DNA from 3 places in the Paraclostridium tenue genome. Region 2 is predicted to be linked to each of the others. Evidence: riboswitches for the same ligand, from Rfam matches in the RefSeq annotation. Region 2 holds a riboswitch; each other region holds the start of a gene.
What was found. A riboswitch is a leader RNA that binds a small molecule or an ion and turns the genes downstream of it on or off. The one in region 2 is predicted to bind cobalamin.

Region 1 (8,698 bases), on a different contig from region 2:
ACCATGTATTTATATTAAATTAACTCTTTTTCTTTCATATAAATATATTAAATCATTATAAAACTCATCAATTCATAAAAAAAGTTGTATAATATTTATATAGTCTAAATTTGCAATTTGGTGGTGATAAGATGATTAATCTTAGTAAAAACTTCAAAAAATATCTAATTATAATACCAATATATTTTATATATATTACAGTATTTGAGTTAATTATAGGTTGTAGCTTTGGGGATATATGGGATGATCTTTTACAAAAATTTGGTATATGCAAAGCAAATAATAAACATAAGTTAGTTTAATTTTACTTGTAAAATTAAACTAACTTATGTTTATCGTAAAACAATAAATAATTATTGACTTTTGACAATAAAAATTATATTCTATAATAGTCAAATATAAATGAAAAATCTAGTTTATAAATATTAGAAAGTAATATTCCTAAACTTATTCCAATAAATATATACACATTAGCTATACAAGGAGGTCAATATGGCTATTATAGTTAACCTAGATGTAGTTATGGCAAAGAGAAAGATGAGTTCAACTGAACTGTCTGAAAAACTTGGAATTACCATGGCCAATCTTTCAATTTTAAAGAAGAATAAAGCAAAAGCTGTTAGATTTACTACGTTAAATAGCTTATGTAAAATTTTAGAGTGCCAGCCAGGTGACATTTTAGAATACGTAGAAGACACAGAGTAATTAAATATATAAATTAAATTTTAAAATTATAATAAAAAACATGAGTTAAATTTTAACTCATGTTTTTTATTATAATGACCACTCACCATCTTTTATATATATTCTCTTTGTAACACAATTTCTATCCATTACAAGTAAACTTTCATCTTCTATACTATTACTTAAAAGCATAAGGTCATTATCTCTACAAAAATTTCTTGCAAGTTCAAGTGCATCTGATTCCATATTTAATTCTAATAATCTTCCCATATTTATGTCTCCTTATTATATCCCGTTAATATTAAATAAAAATCTATTTTTACTCTATTTATATAATAATATATTGAAAGTATTATATCTACAATTTAACTACTTATATAATACCCATTTTTAAAATTAAAAATCACTAACCATAATTATGGCTAGTGATTCATTAGAATATATATTTTATATAAGACATTATAGGCATTTATTAATATCTACAAGTTATGCTAATTTTTGATTTAATGTTTCTACAAAAGAATTCATTTCCTCAAAATATTCTTTACTAAAATGACCTTCAAAGCCTATTAAATTTTTAAACTCTTTAGGTAAACTTGTATCTATTTTATTTATTTGGTTATTATCTTTATTTATAGTGAAAAATCCTAATTTTTTAAATTGAAAATCTTCTATATTATTTTCTATAAATTTTTTAATTTCATTAGATATTTCTCCATTAACTAAGTTTATACCTATTAAGATATTATCATATTTATCTAAATAAAAAGATGAATTATATTTTGTATTTCTAACATCAACCTCTGAATCTAATTTTTCTGATAAAGACATTGCTAAATTTTTAGTTATTCCATTATTACTTCCATATGCTATTAAAGTGCACATTAACATTACCTCCATCATTATTTAGTGTGTATTATTTATTCAATTTCTTCCTTATATGTTATACTATATACTTTTTTTCTTTTTTATGCAACTGTTTTTATAAAAAAATCATATTTTTTAATAATATTCAGCATTTAGTATATACTATATATTAATTTTGTATAAAACAAAAAAAATTCTTAGAAAAAATCTAAGAATTTTTTAATCAAAATATTAAACATTTGCAGAACTATCATTTTTTAAGCTATTAAAATATTTATAAAGTTCTTCTTCTTTTTTAAATAAAGGTAAATTCATATTTTTATGAACTTTTACAAGCCAAGGAAGATTTAATCCAGCATTTACTATAGCTTTATCTTCTTTAAATACAGTTTTACAATCTCCTTCTATTACTACATTTCCTTTATTAAGCACATATATGTAATCACAAATTTCATATATCAAATCCATATCATGACTTGATATAGCTATTTTAATTCCTTTATTACATAAATCTTTTAATATTTTTACTATGGCCTTTGTACTTTCAGGATCAAGTCCTGCTGTTGGTTCATCTAAAAGAACTACTTTATTTTCCATAGCTATTACAGATGCTATTGCTATTCTCTTTTTCTGACCATAACTTAAAAAATGTACTGGCTTATTTATTAAAGCTAGGGCATTAACAAGCTCTAATGCTCTATGTACTTTTTTATCTACTTCTTTTTCATCCAAACCAATGTTTCTTAAAGAAAAAGCAACATCATCATATACTCTTGAATAAAATATTTGCTTATCAGGGTCTTGAAATACTATACCTACTTCTTTTCTTAAGTTATATAAATCTTTTTTCTTATAACTTAATTCTTTATTATTATAAAATATCTTTCCATCAGATGGCTTTAAAATACCCATTAAATTCATAAACAAAGTGGATTTTCCAGAACCATTTGCTCCAATTATTCCAATCATATTACCATTTGAGAAATCTAAACTTATATTATCTATTGCTTTATTTGATTTATCGTACTTGTATGCTAAATTACTTACCTTAAACATAGTTCTCTCCTATATATGAAATTTCCCATCATACAACTTTATATCTAAAGTCATACTCATCTCCTCGTATCTTTTCATCATTCTAAAAAACAAGACTTTTATAAGTAGTGCTGTTGAATTATACGAGTTTTTTAAATTTGTATACCCAAATTTTAATTGCTGTGATTTATATATATTTTTTACTTCTTCTAAGAAGATAAATATAAATCTATACATTAAAACCATAAGTTCTAATAATGTATCTGGAATATGTAACTTTTTAAATATAATTATTAACTGATTAAATGGAGTAGTAAGTATTAAAAAATAAATAGATATAACCGAGCTCATAGCTCTTAGTAATATATGTATAGAATTCTCAATTGCAAATTTAGTTGTCCCTATATAAAAACTAAATATTTTTATATTAAATATAAAATCTTTATCTTCAAAAGATATATTAACTAAATTAAGCAAGGTTCCTATAACTAAAAAATATATAGGTATCTTTAAACACTTTATGTACAATTTAATATCAACTCTTGCTAAAAACACAATTAACATGCTTATAAATAACATTATTAATAAATGTAGACTAATACTATTAGTAATTAAAGAAATTACCATAAAAATAAAAGTAACACCTACTTTAATCATTGGATCAACATTTGTTAGATTACTATTATAAGCACATTTATCAATTTCTAGCATTTACTTTTTTTGCCTTTTCTTGAACCTAAATAATATCCTATAAATCCAGCTCCTATTGCTGCTTGTGTAGAAAATAATAAACTTTCTATTTCTCCACTAGGTGGTTCGTATAAACTACTAAACCATGGTTTATAATCTGGGTTTATTTCAGAAATTAAACCTTCTGCTTCTCCATCAGCTCCCCCATACTCAGCTTTAGAATTTAACAGTAGAGGAGTTATTATAAGTATTATTGTTAAAGCAAGTAACATAAAGTTTTTAGTTTTAGTTTTCGAATTTGCACTCATCATCTTCAACTCCTTCTTCATTATTTTGTGTTATTAAATTATATACTAAAGTAGTTAATAATCCTTCTGCTATAGCTATAGGTATTTGAGTAGTGAAAAATACTCCTAAGAACTTAACTGCAGATCCAAATACTCCTCCTGCAGGATCAGGAAATGCTAGTGCTAATTGTATTGCTGTAACAGTATATGTAGCTAAATCACCTAATGCTGCTGCTAAAAATACACTCACACCAATACTTAAATTTCTTTTTCTACAAAACTTAAATATTAAATATGAAACTATAGGTCCAACTATTGCCATTGAAAAAGCATTAGCTCCTAATGTAGTAAGCCCACCATGTGCAAGCAATATTGCTTGGAATAATAATGCTATTGTTCCTATTACAGCCATAACCGCTGGTCCAAATAATATTGCTCCTAGTCCTACTCCAGTAGGGTGTGAACAACTACCTGTTAATGATGGTATTTTTAGTGCTGATAATACAAATACAAAAGCTCCTGCTAGTGCTAATAATACCTTTTTCTTTGGATCTTTTTTAACTATTTCATTAATTGCCTTTAATCCATATACGAAAAATGGAATAAATACTATTGTCCAAAGTATTGACCATTTTACTGGTAAAAATCCTTCCATAATATGCATAGCTCTTGCTGTAGTAGGGTTTAAGAGTACAATTAAAACACCTGCTACTAAAGATAGTGTTAAATAATTCATTTTAGTACCTCACTTTTTATTATAAATAATATAAATTTTTGTGATAAATTAATTTATAAATTTAAATATAGTTTTTAAGTTTATCAGGTACAAAAAAAATCCTAATTTTTGGATTAGGATTTAAATAACATCATAAATAATACCCAAGCCTATAAAAAGCTAAGATATTAATTTTTTAATTATTTTCCTTCATCCCGAAGAAACTAATTTAATTACTGTAGGCAGGTCTCCTGGCTTGGCTTCATTTTACTACTTTCCCTTCCCATAATATATATTACAGTGGTATTTGAAAGTTTCATCAACCTTACAGTAGCGGGGACTGCAGAGGATTTTAACCTCTTTCCCTTTTAATTTTATTTCTAAAAACCTACAATAGACATATTTAATTTATCACATATTTATTAATTCTATAAATATCTTTATATTCCTCTAATTTTTTTAATTTATAAAATTAACTAATACTACTTTATCATCTTATTAACAATTTTGCCAACAAAATTTTTTATTATATTAATTTGTATATTTCTAAAAATGTTTAACTTGTTAATTTATCAATATTTTTCCAATAAATTTTATAAATATAAAATATTAATTTATATTTCCTTATATTTATACAGCCTATGTAAAAATTAATCACATATTATTTTAGAAATTCATATATTAAAACTGTAACAAATATTAAATCATAAAAAGGTGAGATTTTATGGAGAAAAATACATTATCCAGAGGACCAACTGATAACAGATATAAAGAAAATTATTATAGTAATGAAAATTATAAATACAATTATTACGACAACCCAAAATATTATAATAACGGCTATAAATCAAAGGATTATGATAATTATTACAGCTCCGCATACGACAATGATTATTACCAATACAAACAAAATAATGATTACTATAACTATGATAATTACTATAGTAATTCATCTAAGTCTAATTATTATGGTAATAATTTACAAGGTCCTCAGGGTCCTCAAGGTATTACCGGTCCTACTGGACCTCAGGGTGAACAAGGCATTCCTGGCCCTACTGGTCCTCAAGGAGAACAGGGTATTCAAGGCCCTATAGGTGTTACTGGACCTCAAGGTGAACAAGGCATTCAAGGTATTCCTGGACCTCAAGGTCCTACTGGGTCTCAAGGTCCTCAAGGCATTCAAGGTATTCCTGGGTCTATTGGCCCTACTGGTCCTCAAGGTGAGCAAGGTATTCAAGGCGTTCCTGGCCCTATTGGTCCTACTGGTCCTCAAGGTTTACAAGGTGCTACTGGTCCCGAAGGCGCTACTGGACCTCAAGGTGAACAAGGTATTCAAGGCGTTCCTGGTCCTACTGGTCCTCAGGGTGAACAAGGTATTCAAGGTGTTACTGGCCCTATTGGCCCTACTGGTCCTCAAGGTGAACAAGGTATTCAAGGTGTTACCGGCCCTATTGGTGCTACTGGTCCTATAGGCGAGCAAGGCATTCAAGGTATTCAAGGTATTCCTGGCCCCCAAGGCATTCCTGGTCCTACTGGTCCTCAAGGTGAACAAGGCCCTATAGGCCCTCAGGGTATTACTGGCCCTCAAGGTATTCCTGGTCCTACTGGCCCTCAAGGTCCTCAAGGCTTGCAAGGTATTACTGGTCCTACTGGTCCTGCAATTGATATTAATACATTAACAGCAACATTAAATTCTAATCTTACTGATAGCATATTATATGCATTACAATCGATACAAGCTTCATCTTCTACTCAAAATGTATCTGTGTCTTCATTTAATACAACTAAATCAGGTACTATAAATAGTTTTATAGATGATGATGTAGTTTTACTAAGTTCAACAAATCCTGTAAATACAAATTATGTATCTTTATGTAAGATTTCACTTATAACATTTGATGTTGCACCAAATACTTCATCGTCTTTAATAAATTATAATTGTACATCACCAGATTATTGTTGTAATGCAGGTATTGTAAAAGCTTTAAGAACCATTATAGATTCAAGTACATTCCCAGTAAATAAAAATTTACGAATAGATATTGTAAATAGTACAAATTCATCCCTTAATATAGATACAGTATATGGAATATGCCGTGGAATAATTTGGGTTAAGTTCCAAACTGATGTAGAACAACATCGTTATGGAGCTATCCCATTAAATGCTATATTTTCGGTTAATCTTAGATAGTAACTAAAATTAAAAAATCTAGTTCATTAAATATAGTTAGTGAACTAGATTTTTTTAATTTATTTATATTTTTATTATCAAACTTGATATGAATGTTGATGAAAATGCTCATGCTCACCAGTAAATCCGTCTTCATGAACATGGTCATGTCCCACTCCATTTATATGGTAATGACTATGCATAAAAGATACTTGTAATTTATTATTTATAGGATTTACTCCAACATATGCATTAACCCCAAATATTTCTTTCAGCATATCTTCTGTTATAACTTCTTCAACTTTTCCACATTTTCTTATTTTTCCATCTTTCATAACTATTAAATAATCACAATACATAGATGCTATATTCATATCATGAATTGCTGATAAAGTCGTTATATTAAGACTTTTAACTAAATCCATAAGTTGTATCTGATAACCAATATCTAAGTGATTTGTTGGTTCATCTAATATTAAAAAATCCGTATCTTGAACTAACGCTCTTGCAATTAAAGTTCTTTGTTTTTCTCCCCCTGATAACTTTGAAAAACTTCTATCACTATAATCATCAAGGCCTACTCTTTTTAGCATATTATTAACCATATCTATATCCTTTTTAGAATAATCTTCAAAAACCGATTTATATGGATAACGCCCCATTTTAACTATTTGCTCTACTGTAAAGTCAAATTGTGAATTACTTTCTTGTGCTAATACTGCTATTTCTTTAGCACACTCTTTATCTTTCATAGTAGATAAATCTTTATTATCAAGTATTAACTTTCCACTATCTGGCTTATATAGTCTATATATATTTTTAAGTATAGTAGACTTCCCTGAACCATTAGGACCTATAATTCCAACAAATGAACCTTTTGGTATATCAAATGATATATCTTTTAATATATCTTTTTTATCTATACTAAACTTTAAATTTTTAACTTGTAATTTAAGCATTAATCTCTTCCTCCAAATGAGTAATTTTTCTTAGAAATTAAATATAAGAAGAATGGCCCACCTGCTAGTGCTGTTATTATTCCTATTGGTATTTCTATTGGAGGGAAAAGTCCCCTTGCTAAAACATCTGATAATATTAAAAATATAGCTCCTATTAGTGATGAAAGAACTATAAGTTTTTTATGATCGCTCCCAGCTATTGTTCTACAAATATGAGGAACTACTAATCCTATAAACCCTATAGCTCCAGTTATTGTAACCAATGTAGCTGTTAAAAGAGTAGAAAAAATTAAAATAATTGACTTTATAAGTTTTACATTTATTCCAAGGATTATAGCACTATCATCTCCAAGAAGTAGTATATCTAATGATTTTGACATTACGAAAGATACAATTATAACTAAAATTAAAACTATAAATGGAATTAATAAAACATCCCACTTAGCTCCACCCAAACTCCCTATAGTCCAAAACAATGCATTTTTTGCTTGATTTGAATTTTTTGCTGAATATATAAGCAAATTAGTAAGTGCTGAAAATATTGTTGATATCGCCATACCAGTAAGTACTAATCTTGTTGTAGATGTGGTTTTTCCCATTTGTGTACCTATCGCAAAAACTAATACTCCAGATACCATAGAACCAACAAATGCACCAGTAGTTATACTGTTTATTCCAAGACTTGCTACTCCACCTAAAACAATAGTAGCAACAGCACCACATGATGCACCTGATGAAATTCCAAGTATATACGGCTCTGCTATTGGATTTTTAGTTACACATTGCATAAGAACACCACATATAGCAAGTCCTGAACCACATATAGCTCCTAATAATACTCTTGGAAATCTTATTTCCCATATTATATTTTGGGTCATAACTTCACCTACACCACTAAACAATGCTCCATTTGTTAATTTATTTAAAAGAACTTTATAAACTTCTCCAGGCTCTATATATGTACTCCCTATAGCTATTGCTCCAACTACTGTACCTGCTAATAGTATAGTTAAAGCTATAACCCAAAATAAGAAACCTTTCTTTTTAGAAAGGCTTCTTGTCTTATTTACAGAAACTTCCACTATTTCTTATCTCCATAAAAATAGTTATGCATTTCTTCTATAACCATAGGGTTTCTAACTCCTGGAGATAAATCAGCTAGTTTAACCACATATATTTTATTATTTTTTATTGCAGGTACATCTTTAAGTGCTGGATGTGATTTTAAGAAATCAATTTTTTCCTTAACTGGACTTCCAGCTAAATAATCAGTTACTAATATAACTTCAGG
Region 2 (8,698 bases):
TTCTGCTGTTAATTCTTTCTTAGTTCCCATATTTACTACCTTTTTAGCTTCTTTACTCATTTTAAAATCCTCCCAAGATGTTGTTTATTTATTTTAATGTTAGTTATTTAACAATCTTTATGTTTATATAATATACCTACCAAAAAAGAATGTCAACCATTTCTTGTTAATTTTTTATCCATTTTTTAATATTGCAAAATATATAATACTCTAATTATTTTTTATATTAAATTTATAATTTTAAAATAAAAAAATCCATCTGATTTATTGAAAATCAGATGGATTTTTTTATTTTATATTATATTTATTACTTAAAATTAATTATTACTTCTTCATAACCTAAATTCTTCAAGCTATTTTCCAAACTCTTTTTTACACTACGACTTATATCATTCATAAAGCCTTCTTTTATAATTTTTTTCTCATATTCTTTTTTACTATTTGCCAATTCATCTATAACTTCATTTGTTTTTACTCTATTAAATAATGCATTTTTTACATCATAAATAAATATATTTTCTTCATCTATGTAGTGATCTATAATACTACACTTTGCTACATTTACAGTTATAGAGTCTTTTTTTACATTATCTATAGTAATATCCTTTGAATTTACACCACCCTTTACTACTCCATTGTACTTTATAATAAATGATTTTTCTGTGAAAGGTATCTTGATATTTTTAAAGCTTCTGTCTTTCTTAATAGTTACTATATTGCTGTAATTATATTTAGATGTTGATAGTTCTAATACTTGTTCTATAGTATTTAATACTTTCGATGTATCTTTTGGAGCTTTTTCGGAAAAGATTAATTTTAAAGATAGTGTTATTCCCAATATGATTCCTATAATTATAAATATTAATAAAACTTTATTGTTATTAATTTTTTTACGTTTTTGTAACAAAATTTCCCCTCCTTTTGATATAATATAAGTTACGATTAAAAAGTTTTAAATTTGTATACTTAAATAAAAATTAATACATAATTTTTTTCAAATATGAAAGGAGACTTAAAATGACTTTATTAGTTTTTGGTCATAAAAATCCTGATACAGATTCAATCTGTTCAGCAATATCTTTAGCATACTTAAAAAATAAATTAGGACAATCAGCTAAGGCTTATGCTTTAGGAGAAGTTAGAAAAGAAGCTCAATTCGTTTTAGACTACTTCAAAGTTGATGCCCCAACTGTATTAACTTCTATATCAAATATATGCAATGATGATGCTAACTTAGTACTAGAAGGTAAACCTCAAGTTATATTAGTTGACCACAATGAGTACGGACAAAGCATAGATGGACTAGAAGATGCTGATTTAATAGAAGTTGTTGATCATCATAAATTAGGAGGATTAAAAACAGATACTCCTTTATCAATGAGATTAATGCCAGTTGGATGTACTTGTACAATAATAACTCAAATGTTTAAAGAAAATAATGTTGAAATACCTTATGAAATAGCTGGTCTTTTAATGTCTGCTATATTATCAGATACATTATTATTTAAATCTCCAACAACTACAGATATGGATAAAAAAGCTGTTGAAGAATTAAATAACATAGTTAAAGTAGATGTTGAAAAGTACGCTATGGATATGTTTAAAGCTGGTACATCATTAGATGGATTTACTGTTGAAGAAATAGTAAACATGGACTTTAAACCATTTGATATGGAAGGTAAAAAGGTAGGAATAGGACAAGTATTCACTTTAGATATAGATGCAGTTCTTAATAAGCAAGATGAATTTTTAAGTTATATAAATGGAACTGACTTTGATATGTTATTATTAGCAGTAACAGATATAATAAAAGAAGGTTCATATTTAATATACAAAGCTGAAGATAAAATAATATCTGATGCATTTAAAGTTAATGCTTCTCAAGGAGTATTTGTTGAAGGTGCTGTTTCAAGAAAGAAACAATTAGTTCCAAATTTAACAGATGCAGTTAAGAAAAATATATAATTTTTTTAAACATACAAAATAAAAAAAGAGATTCTTAAATTTAAGAATCTCTTTTTTATACAAATAAATTCTAGTATAGAATTACATTTTTTCTACGTCAGAATAATCTTTACCAAATGTTTCAACAGTAACTTTTTTCATTACTTGTGGAGTTTGTGGTTTATCCATTCTATCAGTTTTAACAGAAGCTATTTCATCTACAACATCAATACCTTCTATTATTCTACCAAATGATGCATATTGCCCGTCTAAGTGTGGAGAATTTGCATGCATTAAGAAAAATTGTGAACCAGCAGAGTTTGGAGCCATTGTTCTAGCCATTGATATAACTCCTCTTTCATGCTTTAAGTTGTTAGTATGTCCATTTTGAGTAAATTCTCCTTTTATAGAGTATCCTGGTCCACCCATTCCATTTCCATTAGGGCATCCTCCTTGTATCATAAATCCAGGTATAACTCTGTGGAATGTAACTCCATCATAGTATCCTGACTCTACTAAAGATACAAAGTTTTTAACTGTATTTGGAGCTATATGTGGATATAACTCAACTTTTATTTGCTTTCCATTTTCCATTTCTATAGTTACTATAGGATTTTTATTTTCCATTTTATGTACTTCCTTTCTTATGAGTTTTATATTCTCATTTTATATTATATACCAATAACACTAAAAAATCACAAAAATAAGCTACTTATTTTAGTAGCTTACTTTTCATTTAGTAATGCAGTTTCTTCATAATTTATATCTAATAAATTTAATATTTGCTTAGCTCTATCTTTTGTAGATCCTGAAACTTCTATATAATTTATATTCTCAGCTTTTAAGAAACTTAATATAGCTTCATCAATTTTAATAGCTATACTTTCATCTTGCCATCTTACGCCATCTTTAACATATCCAAATTCTCTAGGAACGTATATTATCATATCATAGTTTTGTATATCTTCTAATGCTAAACAATATAAATCCTTTAAAATTTGAATCTCTTTTTGAGTTCTTTTTCTGTCTCCTAGCATAAATCTAGCGTATATGTAAGGTACAAATGTAGCATAATCTGTAAGTGCATAATCAAATCCTGATAAATCGTCTTCTATTTTCTTTTGTCCTAAATATATACCATACTGTTCAGATATAGTTTCTATCATGCCTTTATCTCTTAAATACTCTGTAGAGTATTCTAAAGCATATCCTACATCTACTCCAGATATCTTCATTTCTACATATAAGTGTTGTATTAATGTTGTCTTTCCGCATCTAGGTCCACCTAGTACAGCAATTCTTTTAGTTGCCATATTTTATATCAACTCCATATTTTATATTTCAAAATTAGAACTTTTTTATTATACTAATATACAACAATTTATTCAATGTTTTTAATATAATTGTAGTTATTTACAAATTAATATCCATATTTTTTACAATTTCATAACCTTCATTAAATATCTTCTTACAAAACTCACCTTCAAATCTTAGAGTAGCATTTTTTTCAAATATAGTATTTGGTCTTATAATAATTATATCTTCCTCTTTATATATGTTCTTTATATCTTCTGGTAATTCATAATCATGTTTCATAGTTATAACTATTATTTTATCCATTTTAGCTTCTATTAAGGGCTTTATTAAAACATTATTTAATATACCTCCATCTAATTTATATCCATCATATAACCCCTCTATTAAATCTTTGCCAAATTGTTCAAAAGGCTTTAACTCTTTTGACGGTCTAAATGGAAGTAATGAACTATATTTTATACTTAATAATGCATCTTCATAACTTAGTTCAGATATATCTACTATTTTTTCTTCTAATTTTGAATTTTCAACTTCTACATAATTGATATAGCAAGGTTTTGAATAACTTGAGTTATTGATTAATCCTCTTAATTCATCAATTGCTAAAGAGTTATCCACAGTGTTATCAACTATTTTGACACCGTTTTCACCAATTTTCTGAATGTTTATCCACATTTCCTTCAACTTGTTAACATTTTCTGTGTATATATAATATCCATTTATAGCCCCTATAGATGTTCCAGCTATAGCATCAAATTTTATTCCTTTTTCATATAATCCATATATAACTCCAGCTTGAAATGCTCCTTTAGCCCCTCCGCCTGCTAGGCATAACCCTGTCTTCATCTAAAATCACTCCTATTCTTTTTCCTATATTTATTTTCATTAATGATTATAGGGGATGTCTAAAAGTAAAATACTTTTTATACATCCCCTAACTTTAACTTTTTTTATTAATTTTATAATTCATAAAATGTTTTAAAAGTCTTATATATATCTATATGATCTTCTACACATCCTAGTTCTCTTATAGAATGCATAGCAAGTATCGGACTTCCTACATCTACTGATGGTATATCTATATGTGTTGATGATATAGGTCCTATTGTACTTCCACCTCTTACATCAGATCTATTAACAAATTCTTGGCAGTTAACTCCAGCTTCTTTACATATAGATTTATAAACAGCTGTAGATTGACTATCACTTGTATATGCTTGATTTGCATTTATTTTTATAACTGGTCCTTTACCCATAACTGGTCTATTTGTTGGATCATGTTTTTCTGAAACATTAGGATGAACAGCATGTGCAAGATCAGCAGATATTATAAATGAAGAATATAAACTTCTAAAGAATTCTTCTCTACTTTGCCCTAAACATAAAGATATTCTTTCTAATACATTTATTAGCATATTAGAATCTGCTCCTTGCTTAGTTGAACTTCCTACTTCTTCATTGTCAAATACCGATACTACATTAACGCCTCTTGAAGGTTTAGAATCTATTAATGCATGTAAACTAGCATGTGCCATAGATAAATTATCTAGTCTTCCACAAGATATCATTTCTTCATTTGGTCCTATTAGCATCCCTTTTTCATATTCATATAAAAATAAATCAAAATCAAGTATTTCCTCTACTTTTCTTCCTAACTCATTAGCTATAGTTTTTATTAAGAAATTATCTTTTTCTAATGTATCATTTAATAATCCTACTAATGGCAACATATCCTTTTGCTTATTTAAAGCTACGCCTTCATTTACTTGTCTATTCATGTGTATAGCTAAATTAGGTATTATACATATAGGTCTATTTATATTTATTAAAGTTTCAACAGGTCTTAGTATATCTTCTCCTTTTAATATAACTCTACCTGCTATAGCTAGTGGTCTATCTAACCAAGTGTTTAATATAGGTCCTCCATAGCATTCTGTATTTAATTTTAAATAAGTTTTTTCAACTTCCATCTCTGGATTTGGTTTAATTCTAAATGAAGGTGAATCTGAATGAGAACCTATTATTCTAAATCCATCTTCTTTTAAATTATCAGTATCAACAGTAAAAGCTATTATAGCTGATGAATTTTTAGTTGTGTAATACTTTCCGCCTTTTTCTATAGTCCACTTGTCTCTAGCATCAAGTTTTTTAAATCCATTCAATCTTAATAATTCCTCTGAGGTTTCTACTGAATGAAAAGCTGTTGGACTTTTCTCTATAAACCCGATTAAATTTCTAGCAAATTCTTTTGAATTCATATTAAATCCCCCTTAATTATATTAAATTTTATAGTAAATCTAATGTAGTGTATTCTTTATTTATTTTCTTTATACCTTGATTATTAAAAGCTATTGTTAAATCAGAACCAGAAGCTGCCACTACAGTTCCTACCCCAAACTTAGGATGATGAACCTTAGAACCTAATTTTATATCATCAACATTTGATTCAGTTTTACTTTCTTTTATAGTAGCATTAACTTTACTTGCAACATTCGCCTTATTCATAGACTTCATATATTTTTGCTTATACTTATCTAATATATTGTAATTTGCTTTAGAATAACTTAACTCATGCTCATCTTTATTTAATTTCTCTATACATTCTTCTGGTAATTCCTCCATAAATCTTGATTGTATAGATGGATTAGTTTTTCCATAAAGAGTTCTTTTCTTTGTAAGTGTCATATATAACTCTTTTTTAGCTCTTGTTATACCAACGTAACAAAGTCTTCTTTCCTCTTCTATATCTGACTCACTCATAGATCTTACAGCTCTTGATATTGGGAATAATCCTTCTTCCATACCAACTAAATAAACTACAGGAAACTCTAGTCCTTTAGATGTATGTATAGTCATAAGAGATACTCTATCGTCTTCTTCATCATCACTTTCTGAAGAAGTAAGAGCTACATTAGTTAAGAAAGTTTCTAAGTCTTTTTCTTCACTAGTATTTTCAAATTCTATAGCTATAGATATAAACTCTTTTAAGTTATCTATTCTATCTTGAGATTCTTCACTTTTATCTTTTTCAAGTTCATCTAAATACCCTGTAACATCAAGTACCTTTTCTATAAGCTTACTTACAGAATAAGCATCCTTTATTACTCTAAGTGTTCCTATTAAATCTACAAATCCATTTATATTCGCTCTAGCCTTTGTAGATATATCTGAATTAGTATCTACATCTAAAAGTACAGAGAATATACTTTCTTGTCTTAAACTTGCTCTATCTTCTATTTTTTCTATAGTTCTAAGTCCAATTCCTCTTTTAGGTACATTTATTATTCTTTTTAAAGATATATCATCTTGTACATTTTGAAGAACTCTTAAATAAGCAACTAAATCCTTTATCTCTTTTCTTTCATAGAATTTAGTACCACCATATATATTATAAGGTATTTGACTTCTATTTAAAGCATCTTCTATAGCACGTGCCTGTGCATTTGCTCTGTATAGTACTGCAAAATCTTTGAAAGGTTTATTTTCTTTTCTATGGATTCTCCATATATTATCAGCTACAAAATCAGCTTCTTCCATTTCATCATTTGCAACTTGTATCTTTATTTTTTCTCCTTCTTTTTGCTCACTCCACAGTTTTTTTCTTTTTCTTTCTATATTGTTAGATATAACTGTATTTGCAGCATCTAATATAACTTGAGTTGATCTATAATTTTGTTCTAATTTTACAACATGAACATCTTCATAATCTCTTTCAAATTCAAGTATATTTCTTATATCTGCACCTCTCCAACCATATATACTTTGATCATCGTCTCCAACAACACATATATTTTGATGCTCTTTAGCTAATAATTTTATAAACTCATATTGAGCTTTGCTTGTATCTTGATACTCATCAACCATTATATATTTAAATTTATTTCTATAATAAGCTAGTACACTTTCTTCAGTCTTTAATAATTCTACTGTTTTTATTATTAAGTCATCAAAGTCAAGTGCACTATTTCTTTTTAATCTATCTTGATAAAGTGTATATACATCAGCAATTTTACTCATCCTAGCATCATGTCTATGCATATCCTTATACTCTTTAGGAGTTAGTAATTTATCTTTTGCTCCAGATATATAACTTATAACAACCTTAGGCTCAAATGCCTTATCACTTAAATTAAGTTCTTTTAAACAATCTTTAACTAAAGTTACTTGGTCTGAACTATCATATATAACAAAAGATCTATTATATCCTATTCTATTTATATCTTTTCTAAGAATTCTAACACAGCATGAATGGAAAGTTGTTATCCACATATCTTTTACATCTGAATCTATAGTTTCTTCAACTCTTTCCTTCATTTCATTTGCTGCTTTATTTGTAAATGTTATTGCTAATATATTACTAGGATGTACTCCTTTATTTTTCATAAGATGAGCTATTCTAGTTGTTAAAACTCTCGTTTTTCCAGATCCAGCTCCTGCTAATATAAGTACTGGTCCTTCTGTTTTAAGTACCGCTTCTTTTTGGGCGGGGTTTAGTGAATCTATATCCATTAATTACCTCCTACAGTCAATGTTATATGTATATTTTAATCTATTATCTATATTAATTCAAATTTATTAATACTACATATTAATGATATCCATAATTTGTAATATTTAAAATCATACCCACTTTATAATTAAATAAAAACTCCTTAGATTTTATCTAAGGAGTTAAAGTTAGGCTAAAATATAATTTTTTTATTTATATTAATCTAATAAGATTAGGGGCTTAATTATATATTAGAATTTAAAATAAAAAAATCCTAATATTGGGATTAGGATTAATATAACTTAATAATTAATATACAAAATAGTCATGGTCGACTTACGTACATAATCTTTAAACTATTTTCCTTCACCCCGAAGAAATTAATTTATATATTATAGGCAGGTATCCTGGCTTAGCTTCATCTTACTACTTTCCCTTCCCATAACTTATATTAAGTCACAGTGGTATCAAAAGTTTCATCAGCATAACAGTAGCGGGGGCTGCAGAGGATTTTAACCTCTTTCCCTATTAATTTTATAAACAAAACCTATAATATTAAAATATTAAATTTTCATCATATTTAACAATATTCTATAAAAATATTAACATTCCTTTATTTAAATTTAAATCCTTATATTCTAATCATATTATATTTAAACTAGTATTATTACAATATAAAGATATTTATTCCTTTAAATATATCTACTAATTTAATTTCTTATACATCATCCAACGACTAAAATTACCTATTTAGTCGTTGGATAATGCAATTTATACTTTCTATTTACTTTAATATATTGAAAATAAATAAGGAAGAAACCTATTTAGATTTCTTCCTTTATATATTATTTTCCAAAATGTCTATTTAATAATCCTAAGAATGCTTTACCGTGTCTAGCTTCATCTTTACACATTTCATGAACTGTATCATGTATAGCATCTAATCCT
Region 3 (8,698 bases), on a different contig from region 2:
GGTATATATAGTTATAGAGATAAAGAAAAAATATTAGAGATAATGAAAGATTCACGATTAGGAACAAATGCAATGCTATCAGTATTATTTTTAATGTTGATGAAACTTGGATTAATATATTCAATTGTACAATCAGGACAATTATATAATTTAATATTTATGCCGGCATTTGCGAGAATGGCAATTGTAATAGCTTGCTATAAAAGTGTAACTCCAAGAAAAAATGGAATGGGTAATGTATTTATAGGCAAGCCTTCTTTAAAAATGATATTAACTGGAATAGTGTATACAGTTATATTAATAATAATTATGGGTATTACTTTATTTAACTTAAATTCATTAGATTTAATTAAAGTAATAGCGTTCATACCTATAATGATTATATTATCAAGATGTTTTGTAAGATATATATATTCTAAAATAGATGGGATAACAGGAGATATACTTGGATGTACTTCTGAGCTTATGGAAGTAATGTATTTGATCTATATATATTTAATTTTTGGATTAAAGTAAGAGGTGAATAAATGTCTAGATTAATACTAGTAAGACATGCAACAACTAATGATAATATAGATGGGAATTTATCAGGTCATATAGATAGTGAACTAAGTGATTTAGGTAAATCACAGATAGCTAAATTAAATGAATTTCTTGAAAAAGAAAAAATAGATTCTATATATACAACCACATCGACTAGAACAAAACAAACTGTACTAGAAATATCAAAATCTAGAGGAATAAATATTATAGAAAAAGAAAGTTTAAAAGAAATTAATTTTGGAGATTTCGAAGGGTTTAATTTTGACATTATACAAAAAAATTACCCAGAAGAATTTGAAAAGTTAATTTCACAAGGATTTAATTATAGATATCCTAATGGAGAAAGTTTAATAGACTCATATAATAGAGTACGTGAAGAAATAGATAAAATAATAAGTTGCAATAAAGATAAGACTATTTTAATATGTTCTCATGCAGGAACTATAAGAAATATTATATCTTACTTAATTGGGAAAACTTATGAATTTCATTGGAATTTTAAAATAGATAATGCATCAGTGAGTATTATTGATATAGTTGATGGATTTCCAGTGATTCAAACACTAAATAATACATCTCATTTAACTTAAAATAAATAAGAATACATAAAAATTTTATAAAATTAACATAAATTAGGTTCTTCATTGAAGATTAATAGGGAAGAAGGTAAAAATCCTTCGCAGCCCCCGCTACTGTGATACTGACGAAACTATTAGACACCACTGTGACGATTTACGGGAAGGAATAGAAGTAGGTTGAAGTTTAGCCAGGAGACCTGCCTAGTTTATGAATATAAAATCTTCGGGGTGAAGGATTTTAAAAATTGGTGAAGTATGTGCATTTTTAAAAACCTATCCTTTAGAGGATAGGTTTTTATATTTCTATAAATTTAAATCTTCAATTTATAGATAAAAATAATTATCAAATCACATATCTGAATAATGTAGAGCATTTTAAACGTTGTTAAAAAATTAAAGAAGTGAATTTTTTGTTATTTAAGGAGATTAATAATATGAGTAAATCGTTAATGTTTTTAGGAACAGCTTCTAATGTTGGTAAGAGTACTTTATCGGCAGGGTTATGCAGAATATTAAAACAAGATGGATATAGAGTCGTACCTTTTAAATCTCAGAATATGGCACTAAATTCATATATAACTAAAGATGGATTAGAAATGGGGAGAGCTCAAGTTACTCAAGCCGAAGCTTGTGGTATTGAACCAGATGTTAGAATGAATCCTATTTTATTAAAGCCTGCTGGGAAAAATAGATGTCAGGTAATTGTTAAAGGCAAAGTCTTAGACCATGTGAGTGCTAGTACTTATCATGGGTATAAGGATGAATTAGCTTCTATGCTTAAAAGTATATATGGAGATCTAAGTAGTGAATATGATGTAGTTATTTTAGAGGGTGCGGGTAGTTGTGCAGAAATAAATTTAAAAGATAAAGATATAGCTAATATGGGAATGGCTGAAATTGCAGATGCTCCAGTAATTTTAGTAGCTGATATTGATAGAGGTGGAGTTTTTGCTTCAATCGCAGGAACTATGCTTTTATTAGAAGAAAAAGAAAGAGCTAGAGTTAAAGGAGTAATCATAAATAAATTTAGAGGAACTGTAGAACTTTTACAATCTGGTATAGATATGCTAGAGGATATTATAAAAGTTCCAGTATTAGGAGTTGTTCCTTATAGTGATTTAAATATAGAAGATGAAGATAGTGTGACAGATAGATTTAATAAACAATTTAGACAAAATGATATAAATATTGAAATTATAAGAACTCCTTATATGTCTAATTTTACAGATGCTCATATGCTAGAAATACAAGAGGATGTAAGTATTAGATATGTAGAAAAAGGACAATCTTTATCAAATCCAGATATGGTTATTATACCAGGAAGCAAAAATACAATAGAAGATTTAATTTATATAAGAGAGAGCGGATTAGAAAAGCAAATAAAAGACTTAGAAAGACAAGGTAAATTAATATTTGGAATTTGTGGAGGATATCAACTTTTAGGTAAAAAAATATATGATCCAGATGGAGTTGAAGGGTCTATAAAAGAAATAGATGGACTTGGTCTTTTAGAGATAGAAACTATATTTGAAAAAGAAAAAGTAACTACTCAAGTAGAAGCTGTAATAAATGAGAATTTAGGTGGTTACTTAAGTTTATTAGGAAATAAAAGTGTTAGAGGGTATGAAATTCATATGGGGATAAGTAAAGGAATTAATAAACCTTTAAATACTATAGTAAAAAAATTAAATGAAGAAACTTCATATGTTGAAGGATGTGTAAATGAAAAAGGAAATGTAGTTGGGACTTATCTTCATGGAATATTTGATGATGTTAAGTTTACAAGAAGTTTACTAAATTCAGTTAGAGAGAAAAAGGGATTAGAGGGTGTAGAGAGTTCTATAAATTCTTTTGAAGAATTTAAGAATAAAGAATATGACAAATTAGCAGATATATTAAGACAATGTCTAGATATAGATAAAATATATGAAATTATAAATGGTTAGGTGAAATTATGAAAAAAATATTAATAGCAGGAACGAGTAGTGGAGTGGGTAAAACTACTATATCCCTAGGAATAATGCAAGCACTAACTAATAGAAAATTAAAAGTACAACCTTATAAAGTTGGACCAGATTATATAGATCCATCTTACCATACTTTTATAACTAAAAGAGATTCAAGAAACTTAGATTCTTATATGTTAGATGATGAAAAAATTAAATATATAGTAAATAATGCTTCTAAAGATGCAGATATATCAGTAATTGAAGGTGTAATGGGTCTTTATGATGGATTTGGAATTGACTTAAATGCTTGTACAAGTTCATATACTTCAAAATTACTAAAAGCTCCAGTTATATTAGTTATAAATGGAAAGGCTATGTCATCATCATCAGCTGCTATGGTATTAGGATATAAAGAGCTTGATAAAGATGTAAATATAAAAGGTGTAATAGTGAATAACGTAAAAACTCAAAGACACTATGAACTTATAAAAGAAGCTATAGAAACATATTGTGAAATTGAAGTCTTAGGATATTTTCCACCTAATGAAAAATTTTCATTAGAATCAAGGCATTTAGGATTAGTTCCAAGTGTAGAAATAGATTCCTTAACAGAGAAGTTTAATAATTTAGGAAATGAGATTGAAAAATACATAAATATAGATAGATTAATTGAGATATCAGAAGGTGAAGAAATTGAAAGCAACTTTGATATAAGTGATCTACCAAAGTTTGAAAATAAAAAAATAGCTATAGCTTATGATAAGGCTTTTAATTTCTATTACAAAGAAAATTTAGAACTATTAAAACAAATGGGTGTACAAATTTTAAAATTTAGCCCTCTTAATGATAAGCATTTGCCTAAAGCAGATTGTATATATATAGGAGGAGGTTTTCCAGAATTGTTTGCAAAAGAACTAGATGCAAATCAAAGTATGAGAAAATCCATAAAAGAAGCTCATGAAAAGAATATACCTATATATGCTGAGTGTGGAGGGTTAATGTATTTAGGAGAAAAGCTTAAAGATTCAAATAATGATGAATTTAACATGGTTGGGATTTTTAAAGGAACTAGTGAAATGACTAAGTCTTTAAAAAGATTTGGGTATTGCGATGGAATTGCTAAAATAGATACAATACTTTCTAAAAAAGGAGATGTAATAAAAGGTCACGAGTTTCATCATTCAGTATTTAATAGTGAAGAACCATGTGCATATAAAATGATTAAAAAAAGAGGAAATAAAGTATTAGATGAATGGGATGGAGGATACTCAAAAGGTAATACTTTAGCTACATATTTACATACCCACTTTTATAATAACTTAGATGCCATAATTAAATTTGTAGGTGGTAGAGATGAATAGTTTAACTGTAATTATAATGACATTAGCCTACATACTGGATTTAATAATAGGGGATCCGTATTCTTTTCCTCATCCAGTTAGATTTATTGGAAATTTAATAAGATTTGTAGAAAATAAAATACGAAGTATATCAAAGACATCAGGACAATTAAAAATGGGCGGATTTGTATTGTGGATTATAACTGTAGGAACTACATTTATAGTAACTAATTTAATAATTAGTGTATTTACATTTAGTAAAATATTTTATGTTATAGTAGCATCAATAATACTATATACAACTTTATCTACAAAATGCTTAGCAGATGAAGCTAAGAAGATATATAATGTTTTAAAAACTGGAGATATAGAAAAATCAAGAAAACAGTTATCTTATATAGTAGGTAGAGATACAACTAATTTAAATGAACAAGAGATAATAAGAGCTACAGTTGAAACAGTAGCAGAAAATACTGTGGATGGAATAATAGCTCCTATGATGTATGGATTTATAGGTGGACCGGTGCTTGCTATGGTCTATAAAGCTATAAATACTTTAGATTCAATGGTAGGATATAAAAATGAAAAGTATAAAGATATAGGATTTGCATCTGCAAAAATTGATGATATTGCAAATTTTATACCTGCAAGGATAACTCCATTTTTCATGATGATAGCAAGTTTAATGCTTCGACTAAATGCTAAAGAAAGTATACGAATAGCTATAAGAGATAGAAAAAATCATAAAAGTCCAAATTGTGCGTATCCAGAAGGTGCAGTAGCAGGTGCACTTGGAGTTCAATTAGGTGGTACTAATATATATTTTGGGAAAGAAGTTTATAAACCTACTATAGGTGATAAACACAGAGAATTAGAAATAGAAGATATTTTAAAAACTAATAAAATAATGTATGCTACATCTTTTGTGGCATTAGTGATATTTTCTATTATAATTTATTTAATTAGATAGAAGGTGAAAAAATGAATGATCTTGGACATGGAGCTAATGTAGAAATTATGTGTAAAAATTACAATAAAAGTTCAAAAAATATAATTGATTTTAGCTCTAACATAAATCCATATTTAATAAATAATTTAGAAAATTATATATTAGAGGGATTAAGAGAATGTGTTAAATATCCAGATATAAACTATACTAATTTAAGAAAAAACATAGCTAATTATCTCAATGTTAAAAGTTCATTTATAATACCAGGCAATGGAGCAACAGAGATAATATATCTTTTAATGAAAAGTATAAATAAAAGATTAGCTATATTAAATCCTACATTTTCAGAATATGAAAGAGGCGCATTACTAAACAATGTAGATGTAATAAACTTATATCTAGATAAGGATAAAGATTTTGAAATAGATATAAATAATATAAAAGAAAATATAGATAAATTCGATAGTTTATTTATATGCAATCCATCGAATCCAATAGGTAGAGTATATGATTTGAGTGAATTATTAGAAGTTTTAACTAAACATAATAAGCTACTTATAATTGATGAGACTTTTATGGAATTTGTAGAAAAAGAAGAAAAATATAGTTTAGTAAAATATATAGAAAATAACCCGAATATATTTATAATCAAAGCAGTAACTAAATTTTTTGGTATGCCAGGTCTAAGATTAGGATATGGTGTTTGTAGCAATGAAAAGTTATTGGAAAATATGTATAAGATAAAAGAGCCATGGTCTATAAACACTTTTGCAGATGTACTTTCAAATTACCTATTTAAAGAAGAGGAATATATAAAGGAAAGTAAAAAGTATTTTATAAAAGAAAGAAATTTTATGCTTAAAAATTTAAATGAAATTAAAGAAATTAAAGCATATAAAACAGATACTAATTTTATATTAATTAAATTAAAAAATAAAACTGCAAAAGAATTAAAAGAAGAATTATTTATAAAAGATAATATTCTTATAAGAGATGCATCTAACTTTAGAAATTTAGATGAAAATTATATAAGAGTAGCTATAAAGAGTCATGAAGAAAATTTAGAGTTAATAAACAAATTAACTAAAGTTCTAGGAGAATAGAATGAAATCACGTGGAATATGTCCAGCCTCTTGTGGGGAATTTGTTCAAGGAATTATAAAGGATAAAGAGTATTTATCATCTTATGCTATAGATAGATACTCAATAGTTAATTTAGAAGAAAGAATAGAGGATGTAAAAAAAGGTCCTTTAAAAGCTAGAAAGGCTATAGAGGAAGTTTTTAAATATTTTAATTTACCTAAAAAAGAATTAAAACATATATCTATAGATATAAATAGTGAAATACCTATAAGTAAGGGGATGGCAAGTTCAACTGCTGATATAGGAGCTACTATAAAAGCAACTTTAAATCTTATAGGGAAAAATTTAGATGAATATGAAATATCTAGACTTGCAACAAAGATAGAGCCTACAGATTCTATTTATATTAAAGAAAATACTATTTTTAATCCTTTAGATGCAAATGTAATAAAAAAGTTAGGTATTTTAGATACTGGGAAAGTATTAATATTAGAACCTAATGAAACTCTAAGTACAAAATACATAAGAAAAAAAGAAAATTATAATAAGTTAAAAAAGCAAAATAAATACATAATAGAATATGCTTTTAAGCTTCTAGAAGAAGGTATAAAAAAGAAAGATTTAAATTTAATAGGACAAGCTTGTAATATAAGTAGTATTGCAAATGAAAACATACATAAAAAGAAGTATTTAAATGAAATAATGGATATATCGAAAGAGTATGGAGCCTACGGAGTCAACATTGCACATAGTGGAACTGTGGTAGGAATACTTTTAGAATCTGATATGAATGAAGAAATAATTAAAGCTAAGCTTATAGATAGAAAAATAAATAAAAAATATAAAAAAATATACACAGCAAATATAATAGCTGGGGGACTTAGGAGTGATTAAACATGGGATACATTAAAAACCCTATGATGATAGAAAATAAAAGTTTTGAAATAATACAAGGAATAATTGATGAAATAAGACCAGATTATAAATTTAAAAATGATTTAGAAGAAAAAATTATAAAAAGAGCTATACATACAACAGCAGACTTTGAATATTTAGATATATTAAAAATATCTGAAATAGCGGTAGAAAAAATATCAAATGCATTAAAAAATAAAGCTACTATTTATACAGATACGAATATGGCATTAAGTGGTATAAATAAAAGAAAATTAGATGCTCTAGGATGCAAATACAAATGTTTTGTAAGCGATGAAGAAGTAGCAAAACTAGCAAAAGAAAAAGGAATAACGAGATCTATGGCAGCAGTAGAAGTTGCATCAAAAGAAGAAGGGAAAAAAGTTTTTGTACTTGGAAATGCTCCAACAGCTTTATATAAAGTTATAGAGATGCATAATACAAAACAATTAGAAGTAGAAGCAGTAGTTGGTGTGCCAGTTGGATTTGTAGGAGCAGAAGAATCAAAGGAAGCGTTAGAAAAAACAGATATTCCTTTCATAATATCAAAAGGTAGAAAAGGTGGAAGTAATTTAGCAGCAGCTATAATAAATGCAATATTATATGCGATGTAAGGTGATATCATGGAAGAATATGTTTATATAGATGGTAAGAAATATAAAAGAGGATATACTACAGGTTCTTGTGCTACAGCAGCATCTAAAGCAGCATCTCATATGCTACTTACGAAATTTCCGATAGAAATCATAAATATAGATACTCCTAAAGGAATACCTCTTAATTTAAAAGTAGAAAACATAAACATACAAGATAATTATGTAGAGTGTTCTATACGAAAAGATGGTGGAGATGATATAGATGCAACTCATAATATGCATATATATGCAAGAGCTGAATTTATTGATTCAAAAGAAATTATAATAACTGGAGGTAATGGAGTAGGTAGAGTTACTAAGAAAGGTTTAGGTATAGAAATTGGAGAATCTGCAATAAATAAAACTCCAAGAAATATGATAAATAATGAAGTTAGAAAAGTTATAGGAGAAGGTAAAGGAGTAAAAATAACTATATTTGCTCCTGAAGGAGAACTTATAGCTAAGAAAACTTTTAATCCACGTCTTGGAATAGTAGGGGGGATATCTATAATTGGGACTACAGGAATAGTAGAACCAATGAGTGATGAAGGATGGAAAAAATCTTTATCTATAGAACTTGAAATGAAAAAAGCTCAAGGAATGGACAAGATAATTTTAGTTCCAGGAAATCATGGAGAAATGTTTATAAAAGAAACACTAGGAATTGATATGAAGTATATAGTTAGAACTAGTAATTTTATAGGTT

Region 1: linked by a shared signal. The riboswitch ahead of ABFX13_RS11845 (energy-coupling factor ABC transporter permease) and the one ahead of pcrA (DNA helicase PcrA) in region 2 are both predicted to bind cobalamin.
Region 3: linked by a shared signal. The riboswitch ahead of ABFX13_RS13340 (cobyric acid synthase) and the one ahead of pcrA (DNA helicase PcrA) in region 2 are both predicted to bind cobalamin.

What each region holds. Positions count from the first base shown of each region.
Region 1 is NZ_BAAACP010000016.1:26,019-34,716, reverse strand. It holds gene ABFX13_RS11880 (hypothetical protein) at 132-302, shown strand; gene ABFX13_RS11875 (helix-turn-helix domain-containing protein) at 493-705, shown strand; gene ABFX13_RS11870 (hypothetical protein) at 775-954, opposite strand; gene ABFX13_RS11865 (flavodoxin domain-containing protein) at 1,171-1,569, opposite strand; gene ABFX13_RS11860 (energy-coupling factor ABC transporter ATP-binding protein) at 1,783-2,607, opposite strand; gene cbiQ (cobalt ECF transporter T component CbiQ) at 2,617-3,297, opposite strand; gene ABFX13_RS11850 (energy-coupling factor ABC transporter substrate-binding protein) at 3,291-3,584, opposite strand; gene ABFX13_RS11845 (energy-coupling factor ABC transporter permease) at 3,562-4,299, opposite strand; cobalamin riboswitch at 4,503-4,685, opposite strand; gene ABFX13_RS11840 (collagen-like domain-containing protein) at 5,003-6,469, shown strand; gene ABFX13_RS11835 (ABC transporter ATP-binding protein) at 6,547-7,407, opposite strand; gene ABFX13_RS11830 (FecCD family ABC transporter permease) at 7,407-8,489, opposite strand; gene ABFX13_RS11825 (ABC transporter substrate-binding protein) at 8,489-8,698, opposite strand, start outside.
Region 2 is NZ_BAAACP010000006.1:43-8,740, reverse strand. It holds gene adhE (bifunctional acetaldehyde-CoA/alcohol dehydrogenase) at 1-60, opposite strand, end outside; gene ABFX13_RS05905 (DUF4230 domain-containing protein) at 308-907, opposite strand; gene ABFX13_RS05900 (manganese-dependent inorganic pyrophosphatase) at 1,018-1,965, shown strand; gene ABFX13_RS05895 (peptidylprolyl isomerase) at 2,047-2,571, opposite strand; gene ABFX13_RS05890 (AAA family ATPase) at 2,670-3,257, opposite strand; gene ABFX13_RS05885 (patatin-like phospholipase family protein) at 3,358-4,107, opposite strand; gene ABFX13_RS05880 (M18 family aminopeptidase) at 4,221-5,519, opposite strand; gene pcrA (DNA helicase PcrA) at 5,548-7,770, opposite strand; cobalamin riboswitch at 8,131-8,316, opposite strand; partial or broken gene ABFX13_RS05870 (NADH peroxidase) at 8,596-8,698, opposite strand, start outside.
Region 3 is NZ_BAAACP010000024.1:13,841-22,538, reverse strand. It holds gene cobS (adenosylcobinamide-GDP ribazoletransferase) at 1-516, shown strand, start outside; gene ABFX13_RS13345 (histidine phosphatase family protein) at 528-1,133, shown strand; cobalamin riboswitch at 1,161-1,340, shown strand; gene ABFX13_RS13340 (cobyric acid synthase) at 1,556-3,067, shown strand; gene ABFX13_RS13335 (cobyrinic acid a,c-diamide synthase CobB) at 3,076-4,431, shown strand; gene ABFX13_RS13330 (cobalamin biosynthesis protein) at 4,424-5,380, shown strand; gene ABFX13_RS13325 (pyridoxal phosphate-dependent aminotransferase) at 5,392-6,462, shown strand; gene ABFX13_RS13320 (GHMP family kinase ATP-binding protein) at 6,464-7,336, shown strand; gene ABFX13_RS13315 (cobalt-precorrin-8 methylmutase) at 7,339-7,971, shown strand; gene cbiD (cobalt-precorrin-5B (C(1))-methyltransferase CbiD) at 7,981-8,698, shown strand, end outside.